2 regions of the Bacillus basilensis genome follow, and region 1 is predicted to be linked to the other one. Evidence: predicted binding sites of a transcription regulator. Region 1 holds the regulator's gene; the other holds the start of a gene.
The links. Region 1 encodes Rex, which represses fermentation and respiration genes when NADH is low (regulators of the CRP and FNR family bind a similar motif). Its sites were predicted from a motif close to TTGTGAAATATTTCACAA; they were not measured.
Positions count from the first base shown of each region.

Region 2: a site for Rex is predicted at 6,283-6,300, ahead of ACQVV1_RS15535 (DoxX family membrane protein). Genes of this name have one in related genera too.

Region 1 is NZ_JBNTQO010000035.1:4,207-12,814, forward strand. It holds gene guaA (glutamine-hydrolyzing GMP synthase) at 123-1,661, opposite strand; purine riboswitch at 1,826-1,927, opposite strand; gene groL (chaperonin GroEL) at 2,068-3,702, opposite strand; gene groES (co-chaperone GroES) at 3,741-4,025, opposite strand; gene ACQVV1_RS29155 (CPBP family intramembrane glutamic endopeptidase) at 4,427-5,176, shown strand; gene ACQVV1_RS29160 (YdiK family protein) at 5,173-5,364, shown strand; gene ACQVV1_RS29165 (redox-sensing transcriptional repressor Rex) at 5,394-6,023, opposite strand; gene ACQVV1_RS29170 (ABC-F family ATP-binding cassette domain-containing protein) at 6,211-8,133, shown strand; gene tsaD (tRNA (adenosine(37)-N6)-threonylcarbamoyltransferase complex transferase subunit TsaD) at 8,596-8,608, opposite strand, start outside.
Region 2 is NZ_JBNTQO010000006.1:273,582-282,189, forward strand. It holds gene ACQVV1_RS15505 (NAD(P)-dependent alcohol dehydrogenase) at 1-857, shown strand, start outside; SAM riboswitch class I at 938-1,052, shown strand; gene ACQVV1_RS15510 (MetQ/NlpA family ABC transporter substrate-binding protein) at 1,137-1,949, shown strand; gene ACQVV1_RS15515 (methionine ABC transporter ATP-binding protein) at 1,962-3,002, shown strand; gene ACQVV1_RS15520 (methionine ABC transporter permease) at 2,977-3,645, shown strand; gene ACQVV1_RS15525 (SDR family oxidoreductase) at 3,683-4,459, opposite strand; gene ACQVV1_RS15530 (DUF5068 domain-containing protein) at 4,900-6,186, shown strand; gene ACQVV1_RS15535 (DoxX family membrane protein) at 6,345-6,851, shown strand; gene ACQVV1_RS15540 (S9 family peptidase) at 7,027-8,608, opposite strand, start outside.

The DNA.
Region 1 (8,608 bases):
AAGTATTTTTGTCAATTTAAAACGAACATTTTTATAAACTTTTATATTTTCGTTCGTATTTAACTTAAAATAAAAAAAGATCCATCTATGCATGAGCAATAGATGGATCTTTTTTTATAATACTATTCCCACTCAATTGTTGCTGGTGGCTTACTCGTTACATCATACACGATACGGTTAACGTGTTTTACTTCGTTTACGATACGTACAGAGATTTTCTCTAATACATCCCAAGGGATACGTGCCCAGTCAGCTGTCATACCGTCGATAGATGTTACTGCACGGATACCCACTGTGTAATCGTAAGTACGCTCGTCACCCATAACACCTACGCTACGCATACCAGGAAGCGCAGTGAAGTATTGCCAGATTTCGCGGTCTAATCCTGCTTTAATAATTTCTTCACGTAAAATCGCATCAGATTCACGAACGATTTCTAATTTCTCTTCTGTGATTTCACCTAATACACGAATACCAAGACCAGGACCTGGGAATGGTTGACGCCATACGATTTCATCAGGAATTCCTAGTTCTGATCCTAATACACGTACTTCATCTTTAAATAATGTGTTTAAAGGCTCAATTAATTTGAACTGCATGTCTTCTGGAAGTCCACCAACGTTATGGTGAGATTTAATTGTTTGTGCAGTTGCTGTACCACTCTCAACGATATCTGTGTAAAGTGTACCTTGCGCTAGGAAGTCCATTCCTTGTAATTTAGACGCTTCATCATCAAATACGTAAATGAATTCGTTACCGATGATTTTACGTTTTTGTTCTGGATCTTCTACACCTTTTAACTTGTTCATGAAGCGTTCTTGTGCATCCACTTTAATAACGTTCATGTGGAAGCCTTCGCTGAATGTTTTCATAACGCCTTCTGCTTCACCTTTACGAAGTAAACCATGATCAACGAAAATACATGTTAATTGGTCACCGATCGCTTTATGAATTAATACTGCTACAACAGAAGAGTCTACACCGCCACTAAGTGCGCATAGTACTTTTTTGTCTCCAACAGTTTCACGGATTTTCTCTAATTCTACTTCAATAAAGTTCTCCATGTTCCATCCTTCAGAACAACCACATACGCCGAATACGAAGTTTTTAATTAAATCGTTACCGTGCTCAGAGTGACGTACTTCTGGGTGGAATTGTACACCGTATAAGTTTTTCGCTTCATTGCTCATACCAGCAATTGGACAAGACTCACTTGTTGCATCTACTACGAATCCTTCAGGTAAACCAGTTACTAAGTCGCCATGGCTCATCCATACAACTTGCTCTTCTGGAAGGTTCGCATATAATTTTGATTCGTTCTCTACTTTAAGAACAGCTTTTCCGTACTCACGGTGATTGGCACGCTCTACTTTACCACCGAATTGTTGCGTCATAAGCTGCATACCGTAACAAATACCGAAGATCGGTAATCCTAGGTCAAAGATTTTTTCATCACAATGTAATGCACCTTCACCGTATACACTATTTGGTCCACCAGAGAAGATAATCCCTTTTGGATTCATTGCTTTAATTTCTTCTGCAGTAATTGTATGTGGATGAAGTTCACTGTATACACCGAACTCACGAATTCGACGTGCTATTAACTGATTGTACTGACTCCCAAAATCTAAAACGATAATTGTATCATGCTGCTTCTTCAAAATAATCACCCCAACGTTAGTTCTCGTATATAAATATTTTCACCAATTTGGCAAAAAGCATTACTAATATAATAAAAAAAGCCAGTCCTCCGCCTCTAGTCTCATAACAAAGAAAAGGCAGGGGTCTGGCTTTATAAAGAAAGATAGTCTCCGCTCTTTATAAATATACGACACACTGCCTTCATAGTCAGGTTGTTTACGGTAACCCGGTAGAGACTCTCAAACCTTATCTTTGAGGATATATGAAGGATCGTTTTATATTATCTTCCTAGATTCTAACAATGAAGTATCAATATGGTCAAGAGAGAAAGCGACAAAATTCTACAGAAATTCATTTCCTTTTCTAAAAAACATAAAAAAACATCCATTTCTATATAGAAATGGATGTTTTTTAGGACAAACGGAATTACATCATTCCGCCCATACCACCCATGCCCATGCCGCCCATGTCAGGCATTGCTGGTGCATTTGGTTCTGGTTTGTCAGCTACTACAGCTTCAGTTGTTAAGAACATAGCTGCAACAGATGCTGCGTTTTGAAGTGCAGAGCGAGTTACTTTAGCTGGATCTACGATACCAGTTTCAAGCATGTTAACCCACTCGCCAGTAGCTGCGTTGAAACCAACGCCTACTTTTTCGCCTTTTAGACGCTCTACAACTACAGATCCTTCTAGACCAGCGTTGATTGCGATTTGACGAACTGGCTCTTCTAGTGCGCGAAGTACGATGTTGATACCTGTAGCTTCGTCGCCTTCAGCTACGATAGCAGCAACTTTCGTGTATACATTCATAAGTGAAGTACCACCACCTGCAACGATACCTTCTTCTACTGCTGCACGAGTTGAGTTAAGTGCATCTTCAATACGAAGTTTGCGCTCTTTTAACTCAGTTTCAGTTGCTGCACCTACTTTAATTACTGCTACGCCACCTGCAAGTTTTGCAAGACGCTCTTGTAATTTTTCACGATCGAATTCAGAAGTTGTTTCTTCTAATTGCGCACGGATTTGACCAATGCGAGCTTCGATTTGTTGTGAATTTCCAATACCTTCAACTACAGTTGTGTTTTCTTTCGTTACAACAACTTTACCAGCGCGTCCTAAAGATTCAACTGTAGCAGATTTTAAGTCACGACCTAATTCTTCAGTGATTACTTCGCCACCAGTTAAGATTGCGATATCTTCTAGCATTGCTTTACGACGGTCACCAAATCCAGGAGCTTTAACAGCTACTACATTGAATGTACCACGAAGTTTGTTCACTACTAATGTAGCTAACGCTTCGCCTTCTACATCTTCAGCAATGATAAGAAGTGGTTTACCTTGTTGTACCACTTGCTCTAATACTGGTAAGATTTCTTGAATGTTAGAAATCTTTTTATCAGTGATTAAGATGTATGGGTTATCAAGAACTGCTTCCATTTTGTCAGAATCAGTAATCATGTAAGGAGATGCATATCCACGATCAAATTGCATACCTTCTACTACGTCTAATTCTGTTGTGAAACCTTTAGATTCTTCTAAAGTAATAACGCCGTCGTTACCAACGCGCTCCATTGCTTCAGCGATTAATTGACCTACTTCTTCGTCAGCCGCAGAAATAGCAGCTACTTGTGCGATTGAAGATTTACCTTCGATTGGTTTAGAAATCGTTTTTAATTCTTCTACTGCAGCAACTACAGCTTTTTCGATACCTTTACGAAGACCCATTGGGTTCGCACCAGCTGTTACGTTTTTAAGACCTTCACGAATCATAGCTTGTGCTAATACAGTTGCAGTTGTTGTTCCGTCACCAGCTACATCATTTGTTTTGCTAGCAACTTCTGCTACTAATTTCGCACCCATGTTTTCGAATGCATCTTCTAATTCAATTTCTTTTGCGATTGTTACACCATCATTTGTAATAAGTGGTGAACCAAATTTTTTCTCAAGTACAACGTTACGACCTTTTGGTCCAAGTGTTACTTTTACTGCGTTTGCAAGAGTGTCGACACCGCGAAGCATCGAACGACGTGCTTCTTCACTAAATTTAATATCTTTTGCCATAATAATTGACCCCCTTGGATTTTTTAAGATTTATATAATTAACCGATAACTGCTAAAATGTCACTTTCACGTAAAATCAAGTAGTCTGTACCTTCATATTTCACTTCAGTACCTGCATATTTTGAGAAGATGATAAGATCACCTGCTGCTACCTCTAAAGCAACACGCTCACCATTTTCAAGCACTCGACCAGTACCTACTGCAATAACTTTACCCTCTTGTGGTTTTTCTTTTGCTGTGTCTGGTAATACAATACCACTTGCTGTTTTTTCTTCCGCTTGAACAAGCTCAATTACAACGCGATCACCTAATGGCTTTAGCATGAACAATAACCTCCTCATTTTGTTATGTAAATTTTATTTATTAGCACTCAAGTCACCCGAGTGCTAACACACTTATAATAATAAATAATCTCAATTTCTTTTGCAAGTAAAAAAATCATAATTTTTTCGCAAATTACGCTATAAACTTTTCTATATAGAGTTCCTCTTCTTCTACCTTTACTATATGAATCGTTGTTTCCACTACTCGTATGTTACAATATGAAAGGACACCCTAAGTTGTTTTCGCTACACACACAACTTTCTCCTGTCTTCTATTATAATTTCAAATAAGGATTTACAAAAAAAACATAATTTAAGTAAGGTTTATATCGTAGGTAGCATATTTACATGTTATCCTACCTTATCTCATACACTAGAGTTAGAAAGGATGGTTAAACCATTTGAAAAAACAATATTGGTGGGTTATCGTTACATACATTTTAATGCAGTTATCATCAATTGCTGGATTACCACTTCTTCTGAAAACTGGACTTTATGATAACAGGGGATTTACTAGGGAAGAGAAATTTCAACTCATAACTGGTCACTGGGCGATCATTAGCTTCTTTATTGCATTATGTATCGTACTTTGGTTACTTAGAACAGATATTTGCGACAGACATTTAGATAAGATGCGTTCTACTGTTCCAGCTACGATTGGTTGGATTTTTATCGGGTTCTTCTTAGCATTTTTCTCGCAAAGTATTGCTGGCATGATCGAAATGTATGTATTAGGTATTAAACCTGGATCTGAAAATACAGCGAGACTTATGGATATCGCAAGAACGACACCTTGGTTCCTTATCGTTATTTCTATAATCGGACCTATTTTAGAAGAAATCGTATTTAGAAAAATTTTATTTGGTACACTTTATAAGAAGTTTAACTTCTTTATTGCCGCTATCATTAGTTCCCTTGTATTTGCGGCGATTCATTTTGATTTTACTCACTTATTGGTATACACCGCTATGGGGCTCGTATTCGCCTTCTTATATGTAAAAACGAAACGTATTATCGTTCCAATTGCCGCTCATGTTGCAATGAATACATTAGTTGCAGTTGCTCAAGTTTTAGTAAGTAACGAACAAATTCAAGAAATGATTAAAGAAGCTGAAAAAATGCAAGGCTTTATCGGAGGATTTTTAGTATGAGAAACTCACCATTGTTCATGGCTGCATTGTACTTCCTTCTAGGATGTATCTTTACACGCTTCGCCATTACGAACGTAACAGATACAATCTGGAATATGTGGACAATACTATTTGCAGTTATGGCAACGATTGATTTTAATTTGGCACTTCGCCTTATCTTAGTTAAATTCACAAAGAAAAAACAATAATAAAACGCAGAGGTCGCTTCCTCTGCGTTTTATTGTGGATAATTTTTCAAAAAGTAAACAAGTGTTTGTAACTCCACTGCTAAATCAATATGATGAATTCTTATATTGTCTGACACATTTAAGCGTGCTGGTGTGAAATTCAAAATACCATGCACATTTGTTTCTGCCAATCTATCGGCTACAGATTGCGCTACTGTAGCGGGTACTGTTAATATTGCCACTTGTATATCAGTTGATAAACGTTCTTCTAATTCATCTAAGTGATATACAGGAATGCCTCCGATTTCTGTTCCAACTTTCTCTTCACTAACATCAAACGCCATTTCAATTTTTGTATTATTGTTTTTCGTGAAATTATAATGTAAGAAAGCGGTCCCTAAATTACCTACTCCAATAAGCGCTACACGTGTTATATCATCTTGGTCGAGTGTTTCACGGAAAAATGATAATAAATAATTTACGTTATATCCATATCCTTTTTTCCCTAACGCTCCAAAGTATGAGAAATCTCTTCGAATTGTTGCGGAATCAACCTTTACCGCTTCACTTAATTCGGCTGATGAAACACGTTGCTTACCAGACAGAGATAAGTTTTGGATAAATCGATAGTATAGAGGCAATCTCTTAGCAGTGGCTTGTGGAATTTTCTGCTGCTCCATATAACCTCTCCTCTCTCCCTATCTTTATTCATATGCTTTAATCAAATACAGAAGTTTAGCACTTATTAAATTCCTTGTATAATAGAAAGAAGAAGTATTCTCTCTGTATTTTAAACTATACACTATTTTTAGTATGATTGAGAAATATAAACATGGCAAAGTTAAGAAATTATTTGAGGTGAAAACATTGATTTTATTACAAGTAAACGCGCTTTCGAAATTATACGGTGCAGAAACGATTCTTGCAAACATAAAATTGGAAGTTCAAACGAAGGATCGTATCGCATTAGTCGGACGAAATGGAGCCGGAAAATCTACATTATTAAAAATAATAGCTGGTGAGCTATCTCATGATGGTGGCGAAATTATAAAACCGAAAGATGTCTCAATCGGATATTTAGCCCAAAATACCGGGTTAGAAACGTCTTTAACAATTTGGGATGAAATGTTAACCGTCTTTACACACTTGCAACAAATGGAGACAAAGCTTCGAAGGCTAGAGCAAGAGATGGGAAAAGAAGAAAACTTTTCAAACGAGGCTACATATGAAAGATTATTAGCTGATTATGACCAATTGCAATTAGATTATAAAGACCAAGGTGGCTACCAATATGAAGCAGATATCCGTTCGATTTTAAGTGGTCTTGGCTTCCCAGTTGAAACGCACCAGACGACGATTTCCACATTAAGCGGTGGACAAAAAACACGATTAGCTCTCGGTAAATTATTATTAACGAAACCAGACCTACTTATTTTGGACGAGCCTACAAACCATTTAGACATCGAAACATTAACATGGCTTGAACAATATTTACAAGGTTATCCTGGCGCAATACTAATCGTTTCCCATGACCGTTATTTCTTAGATAAACTCGTTACACAAGTATATGAAATTTCGAATAAAGAAAGTAGACGATTTGTTGGTAACTACAGTAAATATTTAGACTTAAAATCAGCACTATACGAGCAGGAAATGAAACGTTATGAAAAACAACAAGATGAAATCGCTAAGCTGGAAGACTTCGTTCAAAAAAATATAGCTCGTGCATCTACGACAAAACGTGCGCAAAGCCGTCGTAAACAATTAGACCGAATGGAATTATTAACAAGACCATTAGGTGATTCTAAGTCAGCTTCCTTCCACTTCGATATTGAAAAACAAAGTGGAAATGACGTTTTACAAGTAAAGGATGCAACCATCGGATATGATGAGGATCCGATTATTGAACATGTAACAATGCGCTTAACTCGCGGGGATAGTGTTGCTTTAGTTGGTCCAAACGGAATTGGAAAATCCACATTATTAAAATCACTTGTGAATAAGTTACCCCTATTAAATGGTGATGTTTCTTTCGGATCCAATGTATCTGTTGGCTATTATGATCAGGAACAAGCTAACTTAACATCTTCTAAGCGCGTATTAAATGAATTATGGGATGAATATCCTCTGCAACCTGAAAAGGAAATTCGCACGATACTAGGTAACTTCTTATTCACAGGGGATGATGTACTAAAACCAGTATCTTCTCTGAGTGGTGGACAAAAAGCTCGGTTAGCTCTTGCAAAACTTATGATGCAAAAATCAAATTTATTAATTCTCGATGAACCTACGAACCATCTTGATTTAAATAGTAAAGAGATTTTGGAGAATGCTTTAATTGATTATCCAGGTACTCTTTTATTTGTCTCACATGACCGCTACTTTATTAATCGTGTAACGACAACCGTTGTTGAGTTATCAACAGAAGGTGCACAGGAGTATTTAGGGGATTACGATTACTACGTTGCAAAGAAAAATGAGATGATCGAACGTGCGGAATTAGAGCAAGAAGATGAAGCACCGGTTCAAAAGACAGTTGCACAAGAAAAATTAAATTATCTCGAAGAAAAAGAGCGCAAAAAATTAGAGCGTCAACGTACTCGAAAAATTGAGGAGCTAGAACAAAACATTGTAGTATTCGAAGAAGAAATTGCTACGTTAGAAGATCAACTTTGCTTACCAGAAATATATGCAGATTATGAAAAGGCTAGTGAAATTACAACAAAAAAACAAACACTACAAGAGCAACTCGATGCTTGTATGGCAGAATGGGAAGAATTGCATTTATAAGAGTATGAATAAGGAGGATGTCTCATAAGTCGGGATTTTTGACTATGTGACATCCTTTTTGTTTTCTAGAGCGAAGCAACGTCATCGTACATGAACGTTTTTTGAATATGTCCATCGTAACTGGAACTATATCAACGATTCGACACCAAGTATCGATTTACCGACAAAGTTTGACATCTGTAGCAATTCGCAAATTAAAAGAAGATTATCTCGAAATATCTTTTCAGATATTCACCATTATTTTATTTCCCGAAAAAGGATACATTCAAAGGTCAGACTTCGTTTGATTTATCCACAACGTTATGCACATATCCACCTTTAATATATAAACACAGAAATAACTTTTCCACATTATCCACAATCACCAAAAAAGTTATTAACATTTTATATACACAGTAAAAGCCACATTATCAACAGATAATATGGCTTTTATCCACAAGCTGTGGTTAATTTTGTGTATAACTATGCTTCAATA
Region 2 (8,608 bases), on a different contig from region 1:
AAGATGCAGAGAAACCTATCCCTAAAAAGAATGAGGTATTAGTCAAGATTCACGCAACAAGTGTAACGACTGGAGATTGTAGAATACGCGGCTTTAATAGCCCTCTCTTATTTTGGATTCCTATGCGGATCATATTAGGTTTTAGAAAACCGAGAAAGCCTATACTCGGTGTAGAGTTATCCGGTGAAATCGAAGAAATAGGAACAGATGTAACTCAATTTAAAAAAGGAGATCAAATTTTTGCATTAACAGAGCTTAATGTCGGTGGTTATGCAGAATATACATGTGTACATGAAAGTGGATTAATAACATTAAAGCCTACCAATGTGACGTATGAGGAAGCAGCAGTTATTCCCTTTGGCGGAACTTCGGCACTACACTTCCTAAGAAAGGCCCGTATAAAAAGGGGGCAACAAGTGCTAATATATGGTGCATCTGGATCAGTAGGAACAGCTGCCGTACAACTTGCTAAATATTTCGGCGCAATCGTTACAGCTGTTTGTAGTCATTCAAATTTTGAACTAGTGCAATCTTTAGGAGCTGATAAAGTAATCGATTATACAAAAGAAGATTTTACTAAGCAAGGGGAATACTATGATATTATATTTGATGCTGTTGGAAAACATAATAGATCCCTTGGAAAAAAAGCATTAACGCCTACTGGTGTATATGTCTCTGTTAATGGCATGATGGCAAAGGTCAGTAAAGAAGATATGTTTCTACTAAAAAAACTAACTGAAACAGAAAATTTAAAACCCGTTATTGATAGAACTTACCGATTAGAAGAAATTGCTGAAGCTCATATATATGTAGAAAAAGGGCATAAAAAAGGGAATGTCTCGATTACCTTAAAATAAAATATATTCAGAAAATAACGTTGACAATTCTTTTTGTAAGATTTACTATTAGTACCATATTAAAAAACTACATACACATACTCTTATCAAGAGTGGCGGAGGGACTGGCCCGATGATGCCCGGCAACCGAGCTTATGACGTATAAGCTAAGGTGCTAATTCCTGCAAAACGAGTTTTCGTTTTGGAAGATAAGAGAGGAACCTATTTTGTCTATTCGGCACCTCTCTTATTTTGAGAGGTGCTTTTTATTTTGAAACGTATATTAAGGGGGAATTATAGATGAAAAAGGTATTATTGAGCATTGTAAGTGGAGCGGTACTATTATTAGGCGCATGTAGCGGGGGTTCAGATAAAGAGGTAAAAGCGTTAGATGAGAAAAAGATTACTGTCGGCGTAACAGGTGGACCGCATGAACAAATTTTTGAAAAGGTAAAAGAAGTGGCAGTGAAAGACGGACTCGAAATCGATATAAAAGTATTTAATGATTATGTAGCACCAAACGTATCTTTAGATGAAAAAAGTCTCGATGTAAATAGCTATCAAACGAAATCATATTTAGACGTATTTAAATCTGAACGCAATATGAAATTAACTGAAGTATTTTCAACTGTAACATTCCCTATGGGCGTATATTCTAAAGATATAAAAGATGTAAAAGACTTAAAAGAGGGCGATGCAATTGCTGTACCAAATGACCCAACGAATGAACTTCGCGCTTTAAAGCTATTTGAAAAAGCAGGGGTTTTAAAAGTGGATCCAAAAGCTACAGAAAAAGCGACTGCAAAAGATGTAATTGAAAATCCAAAAAAATTAAAAATCGTTGAATTAGAGGCATCTCAATTGCCAACACAACTAAGTGAAGTGAAAGCAGCTGCAATTAATACAAACTTTGCATTAGGTGCAAAATTAAGCCCTGCGAAAGATTCTATTTTCCGTGAAGGAAAAGATTCACCATATGTGAACTGGGTCGTTGTTCGTACTGAAAATAAAGATGATGCTGTTGTAAATAAATTAAAGAAGGCTTATCAATCTAAAGAAGTAAAAGAATTTATCGAGAAAAAATTTGATGGTTCTGTTTTACCGTCTTGGTAGGAGCTGAGGATAATGATTGAATTGAAAAATGTATCCAAAGTATTTACAACAAAAAAAGGGAATGTGGAAGCTCTTAAACCTACTTCCCTTCAAGTAAAAAAAGGTGAGGTATTTGGAATCATTGGATATAGCGGCGCTGGTAAAAGCACATTAATTCGCTGTGTAAATTTATTAGAAAAACCAACGACAGGAAACATCATTGTAAACGAGCAAGATTTAACAACACTGTCGACAAAAAAACTAGCAAAAGCGCGACAAAAAATCGGAATGATTTTTCAAGGGTTCAATTTACTTAAAACCGTTACCGTCTATGAAAATATCGCACTACCTTTACGCCTTGCTGGCATTCCGAAAGTAGAAATTGAAAAAAGGGTGGAAAAGTATTTACGTATTGTCGATCTTTTCAATCGAAAAGACGCCTATCCAAGTGAGCTTTCTGGTGGTCAGAAACAACGTGTGGCCATCGCTCGTGCACTATCACATGAACCGGAAGTGTTATTAAGTGATGAAGCGACAAGTGCTTTAGATCCAGAAACAACTGATTCTATTCTTGATTTGTTATTAAAAATCAACGAAGAAATCGGAATTACGATTTTACTCATTACACATGAAATGAACGTTATCCAGCGTATATGCGACCAGGTTGCTGTTATGGAACAAGGGGCTGTAGTCGAAAGCGGGACTGTGAAGGATATTTTCACAAACCCACAACATGTAACAACAAAGAAATTTGTAAATAGTGCCTTTGCAGCGAAAATTCCAGAAGAGGTACAAAAAGAGCTACAAAGTACCGGGGAAATCGTAAGCCTTTCATTTATTGGCACTACTTCAGGGGAACCTGCTTTAGCTGTTGCCACAAAACGTTTCCAAGTATATCCGAATATTTTATCCGGTAATATTACGCAATTAAAAAACGAGGCATACGGGAAACTTGTCGTTCATATGCAAGGTGAACAAAATGAAATTCACCGTGCTTTATCGTTTTTACAAGAGCAAGGAATCATCGTAGAAGGAGGTAGAACAGACTATGGGAAACAAGTCCTTTTTGGATGAATGGGGTAAAGTCATATGGGAATCAACCATTCAAACATTTCAAATGACATCTATTTCGCTGTTAATTTCTATCCTTATTGCGTTACCACTTGGCGTCACACTTGTTTTAACAAGACCTGGTGGACAGCGCGAAAATAAAATCATCTATCCTATTCTAAATACAATTATTAATATCATTCGTTCTCTTCCATTTATCATTCTATTATTCTTTATTTTACCTTTTACAAAGTTTCTAATGGGGACCTCTATTGGTGTGCAAGGTGTGATTGTACCACTTGTCGTATTTACAGCTCCTTATATTGCACGTTTAATGGAAACGGCTTTATTAGAAGTAGACCGTGGTGTGATTGAAGCATATCAAGCAATGGGAGTCTCTACTATAAAAATCATTTGGCACGTCATGGTGAAAGAAGCGCGTCCCTCCCTTGTACTTGGATTAACAATTGCAACGATCGGCTTAATTGGCGCAACAGCAATGGCTGGTCTTGTAGGTGCTGGCGGGCTAGGGGACTTAGCATATCGCTTCGGACATTTACGCTATGAACCTGAAGTAATGTATGCAACCGTGTTTATTTTAATTATCCTCGTTCAAGGATTACAGTCTTTAGGAAATGGTGTCGCACGAAGATTGAAGAAAGATTAAAAAAGAAGGTATCTCACCAAAATGAGATACCTTCTTTTTATCTTTTGAATCCACCTTCTGAATGAATAACTTGCCCCGTAATCCATTCTGCTTCTTCACTTACTAAAAACTTAATGAGCCTTGCTGCATCCTTTGGCTCACCAATTCTGCCAAAAGGAAACATTGGTTTTAATCCTTGCTTTATCTCTTCATTCATCCATCCTGTGTTAGTTGGCCCTGGATTAATTGCATTCACTGTTATTCCTAAATGAGCCACTTCCGCCGATAACGTACTAGTAAGAGCATCAATAGCTCCCTTCGTTGTTGCATACGCCAGTTCTCCTGCCATAGGCCCTTGAAATTGCCCCGAAGTCATATTCACAATTCTACCACCAGATTTCTTATCAAATCCTCGGGCAAATTGACTACTTAACAATGTTGTAGCACGAACATTTACCATGTAATGCTTATCCAAATCTTCAGCAGTCAAATTAGAGAAATCATTATTCGTAGAATACGCTGCATTATTAATTAATATATGAGGGTACCCTAGTTGTTCAGTAACTTTATTTATAAGCTCTTTCGGTGCATCATTCTGAGTTAAATCTAACTCCATACTCGATACTTTCACACCGTTTTTTAGCAACTCTTCTTTTAATTGTATTTGTTCACTTTGATCAACGCCCCAAGGCATCTCTTTATCGTAAGCTGTCCAATATGTAAAAAATATATCGTATCCCGCTTCAGCTAATTCTTTACAAATCGCTGCGCCTATACCATCTAAACGACTTACACCTGTAACAACCACTACTTTATTTTTTAATTGATTCATCATATACTCCTCCAATTTTAAAGGATGCATATTTTATATAAGAGATATAAATTTCCCCACATACGTATCTATCCTTACAAAAGGGATGTACAAGCCAAATATGCAGTCCTTGCATGATTTATAGATAGCTAAATAAACCCTCACTTATGAGAGAAAAATTTATCTATCTAATTTCTAATCATTACAAATTCATCCATATATTGAGTCCTTGTCTCCTTTCCATATATCTCTATTTCTATCATACCAATATGATGTAATACTTCAAATGATAAAAAAATAAAAGTCACTATTTCATGCCAAATTCCTATCAATTTTACTATATTATAATATTTAAATAATGGAAATAATCAGAAAAAAATGCTGGTAAATATTGACTAGCCTTCTTATAATAAAACGTGGGGCTAATGTGAGAATTTAGTTTTAAACAAATAGGGGGAAGAAACATGTCAAAAAAATTACTTTCTTTATTTTCTGTAGTAATCGTAGCAGCTTTTGTAATAACTGGCTGTGGTCAAAGCGATACGACAAATAAAGAACAAAAAGAAAACAAAACAGAAAAAACGGATACAACGAAAGAAAATAAACCTGAAGAAAAAAAATCCGAAGACAAGAAAACTGAAGATAAAAAGACGGAAAATATCGCTACTAGCTCCAGCGATTATTCTAAACTGATTTCCTACATGGAAAAAGAAACAGGCGGGAAAACAAAAGTTCTTTTTGAAAATAAGGAACCACAAGTCTATAAAGCTGAAGATGTTTCAGTATCAATGAATAGTTATACATTAGTTGAATTAAATGGATTACATACGGACTTTAACATTCCATTTAACCGTCAAACAGAGGGCGGAGTTATTCTTGTGAACTATAGCGTAAAAAATAGTTCAGCTAAAGATATCTATTATATGCCAGCATTGGACATATCGTTTACTGGTGCACAGAAAGTATATAGTAACTATAGAGATTTAATTCCAAAAGAAGATCAACTGCCAACTAAGCTTGCTCCAACGAATGATTACTTAGTAAAAGCAGGAGAAACTATTTCTGGTTATATCGCTTATCCATTCGGAAAAGATGATTTAGAAAAAATTTCTAGTCTCTCAACAGTCTCAGTCAATGTCCCGACCGCACAAGCTAATAAAGGGAAATTTGATGCCCCAATCGGAAGCCCTGGAAACTTTTCATTAAGTTTAAACAAACAAGGCTCTGAAAAAGTTGCAGCAGATAAAACTTTCTACCAAGATAAAGCTACAGCTAATAACATGGGCGATAAAAAAATGTTAAAAGAGAAATCAAGTATTAATAACAGCCAAGAATTAGGCGCTGTTAATGTTACATTAGATGGATACCAATTTACTCAATTCACACCAAATTCAGTTGAAGCTCCGCGCTTTGCAAATTTCAAAAATGGTATTGTTCTATTAACAGTACAATTCAAACTTGATAACAAAGATACACAAGACGTTTCACTATCTCCTATAAGCTCTACATTAAGAGTGAATGATGGTACACAATATACAATTAACGAAGGTATGCTACTAAATTACGACTATAACGCTTCAGTCAAAACGGGAACATCTGGAGAGTTACTGCAAGTATTTATTTTAGATCAAGAGCAGTATGAAAAGATTTGGAAAGACAAAAGCTTTGAGATTGAGTTAGGACCTATGAGAAATAAAGAAGCTAAAGATATTTCACAAGGTAAAAAAGCGAAATTTACATTACCTAAATAAATTACTAAATATATAATAGAAAAGGCATATAACATATGATTGTTATATGCCTTCTTTATTTTTATAAAAACACTATTTTTGTTCACATTATATCCATTGTGAATCTTCTCACAATGGATATATAATAAACTTGTAAATACAATATTGGAGGGATTTCAATGGTTATCAATTTTTTAAGAACTGATAAACGTGCTGCTTTCATATTATTATTTTTACGGCTTTACATAGGATATGCATGGCTTGCTGCTGGGATAGGTAAAGTTTTCGGACAATCCTTTGACGCAAGTGGTTTTCTAAAGGGCGCTATCGCTCAGGCGTCAGGTGATCACCCTGCTGTGCAAGGTTGGTGGGCAGATTTCCTTCAACACTTTGTTCTTCCAAATGCAGACCTATTTAGCTTTTTAGTTCAATGGGGCGAAATTTTAGTAGGTCTAGGTTTGATTTTAGGCGGATTAACAAAAACAGCTGCATTTTTCGGAATCATAATGAACCTTTCATTTTTATTAAGCGGAACTGTTAGTGTAAATCCAAACCTGCTTATTTTAACTATGTTCATTTTAGTTGCAGGACAGAATGCTGGACGTATTGGATTAGATGGCTATGTTTTCCCTAAACTTTTCCGTAAAAACAACCATGAAACATATAAATTAAGTAAAACTGCGTAGTAACAGTTTAATTTTAAAATATAAATAAGAAAAAGAGCCTGATTATAGGCTCTTTCTTATTTACTCCAAATCTTATAATCATTTAAATCTTCTCAGTAATGATTTAAACGCAGTTTACAACAAGCTAACTCGGTTGCACAGCAAAAACACCTGTGCCGATATCCATTATATAGTACTAAAAATCTTTCATACTTTCTCCAAGAATATAGTGTGAAAACCACATCAAATTCTGCTTCATAATGGCCACATAAATTCCTGGCTGATCCGAGCTATATGCCATTCCTTTAAATATAATTAATTCTGTATCAACTTCCATATCTCTTAATCCTTCATATAGCTCATATGCATTTGTAATTGGAATTCTTACATCCTTTTCCCCATGTTGAATTAAGGTAGGCGTACAGGCTGATTTAATATATGTCATTGGTGATGTTTTCTTATATATATCTAGATCATTCCATGGAGTATCTCCTAGATACATTCTAATAAAGTAAGGGATATCTGTATGTACATAATGGGTACTCCAATTAGTAATTCCACCCCCCACCGAAATAGCTTTAAATCTACTACTAAATGTAGAACAGAAAGCCGATATATATCCCCCATTACTCCATCCCATAACTCCTACTCTATCTTTATCTACAATCCCTTTTCCAACTAGTTTATCCACTCCAGATACAACATCATCATAGTCAGCAATTCCCTGTTTTCTATAGTTTGCTTTTAAGAATTCATTACCATAACCAGAACTTCCCCTGTAGTTTGGTTCTAAAACGATAAAGCCTTTTTCAACAAACTGTTCAATCGGATATTTCTCATTAAAACAGTCTGAAAATATCGGAAAGGATGCCCAAGCCGGACCACCATGAATTACTACTAATAAGGGATATTTTTTATTTGCGTCAAACTCTACAGGAGTTGATAAAACACCCTCTATTTCCAGGTCATCACTACTTTGCCATGAGATGATTTCCCTGTTACTTTTAAGCCTTCCTTCGAAAAAGCTATTTTCATTGGTTATTTTTTTATCATCCAAATAGATTTCAAAATTTTCATTTGTTATAGCCTTATTATAGGTTATATGATTTCCATCCCTTGTTATGGAAGCATCCATTATAAAGCCATCTACTCTTTCGCTTAACATTTCCACAGTACCCTCCTCACATAGCAATCCAATGAGGTAATTCGTTTTATCCTGCCATCTAATTAAAATTCCTTTAGCTGTCCACTGTAATGGCATAACCGTACTATCAAAATCTGTTAAAGGCTGAATTATCTTTCCACTATTCATATCATATATCTCTAATGTACTCTCTTGTATATGGTTTTTATAGTAATCCTTCTCTCTTATGCTTGCTGAGTAACATATTTTGCTGCCCTCAGGAGAAAAGTAAACACTCCCTCCCAACAACTTATCTATATTCATCTTTTGTAGTTCCCTAGATTCAATATCTAATATGTATAGATCACCATTCATATAATCGTTTAGGCTTGGTGTAGCCATACATACAACCTTTTTCCCATCATTTGAAATATCAAAGTTATGTATATAAAAATCCTTACCGTCCGTTAATTGATAAACACCGCTAACCTTCCGTTCCTGTTTATCATTTTGTTTCACTTTTTCTATTTCAATGTAGTATAAACAATTATTTTGATGTTCCTTACCTACATGATAGAAATCTCCATATAGTTCCTTACGTTTCTTTATCTTCTCACATTCTTTTGAATGTGCAATATAATAAAAACCTTTACCA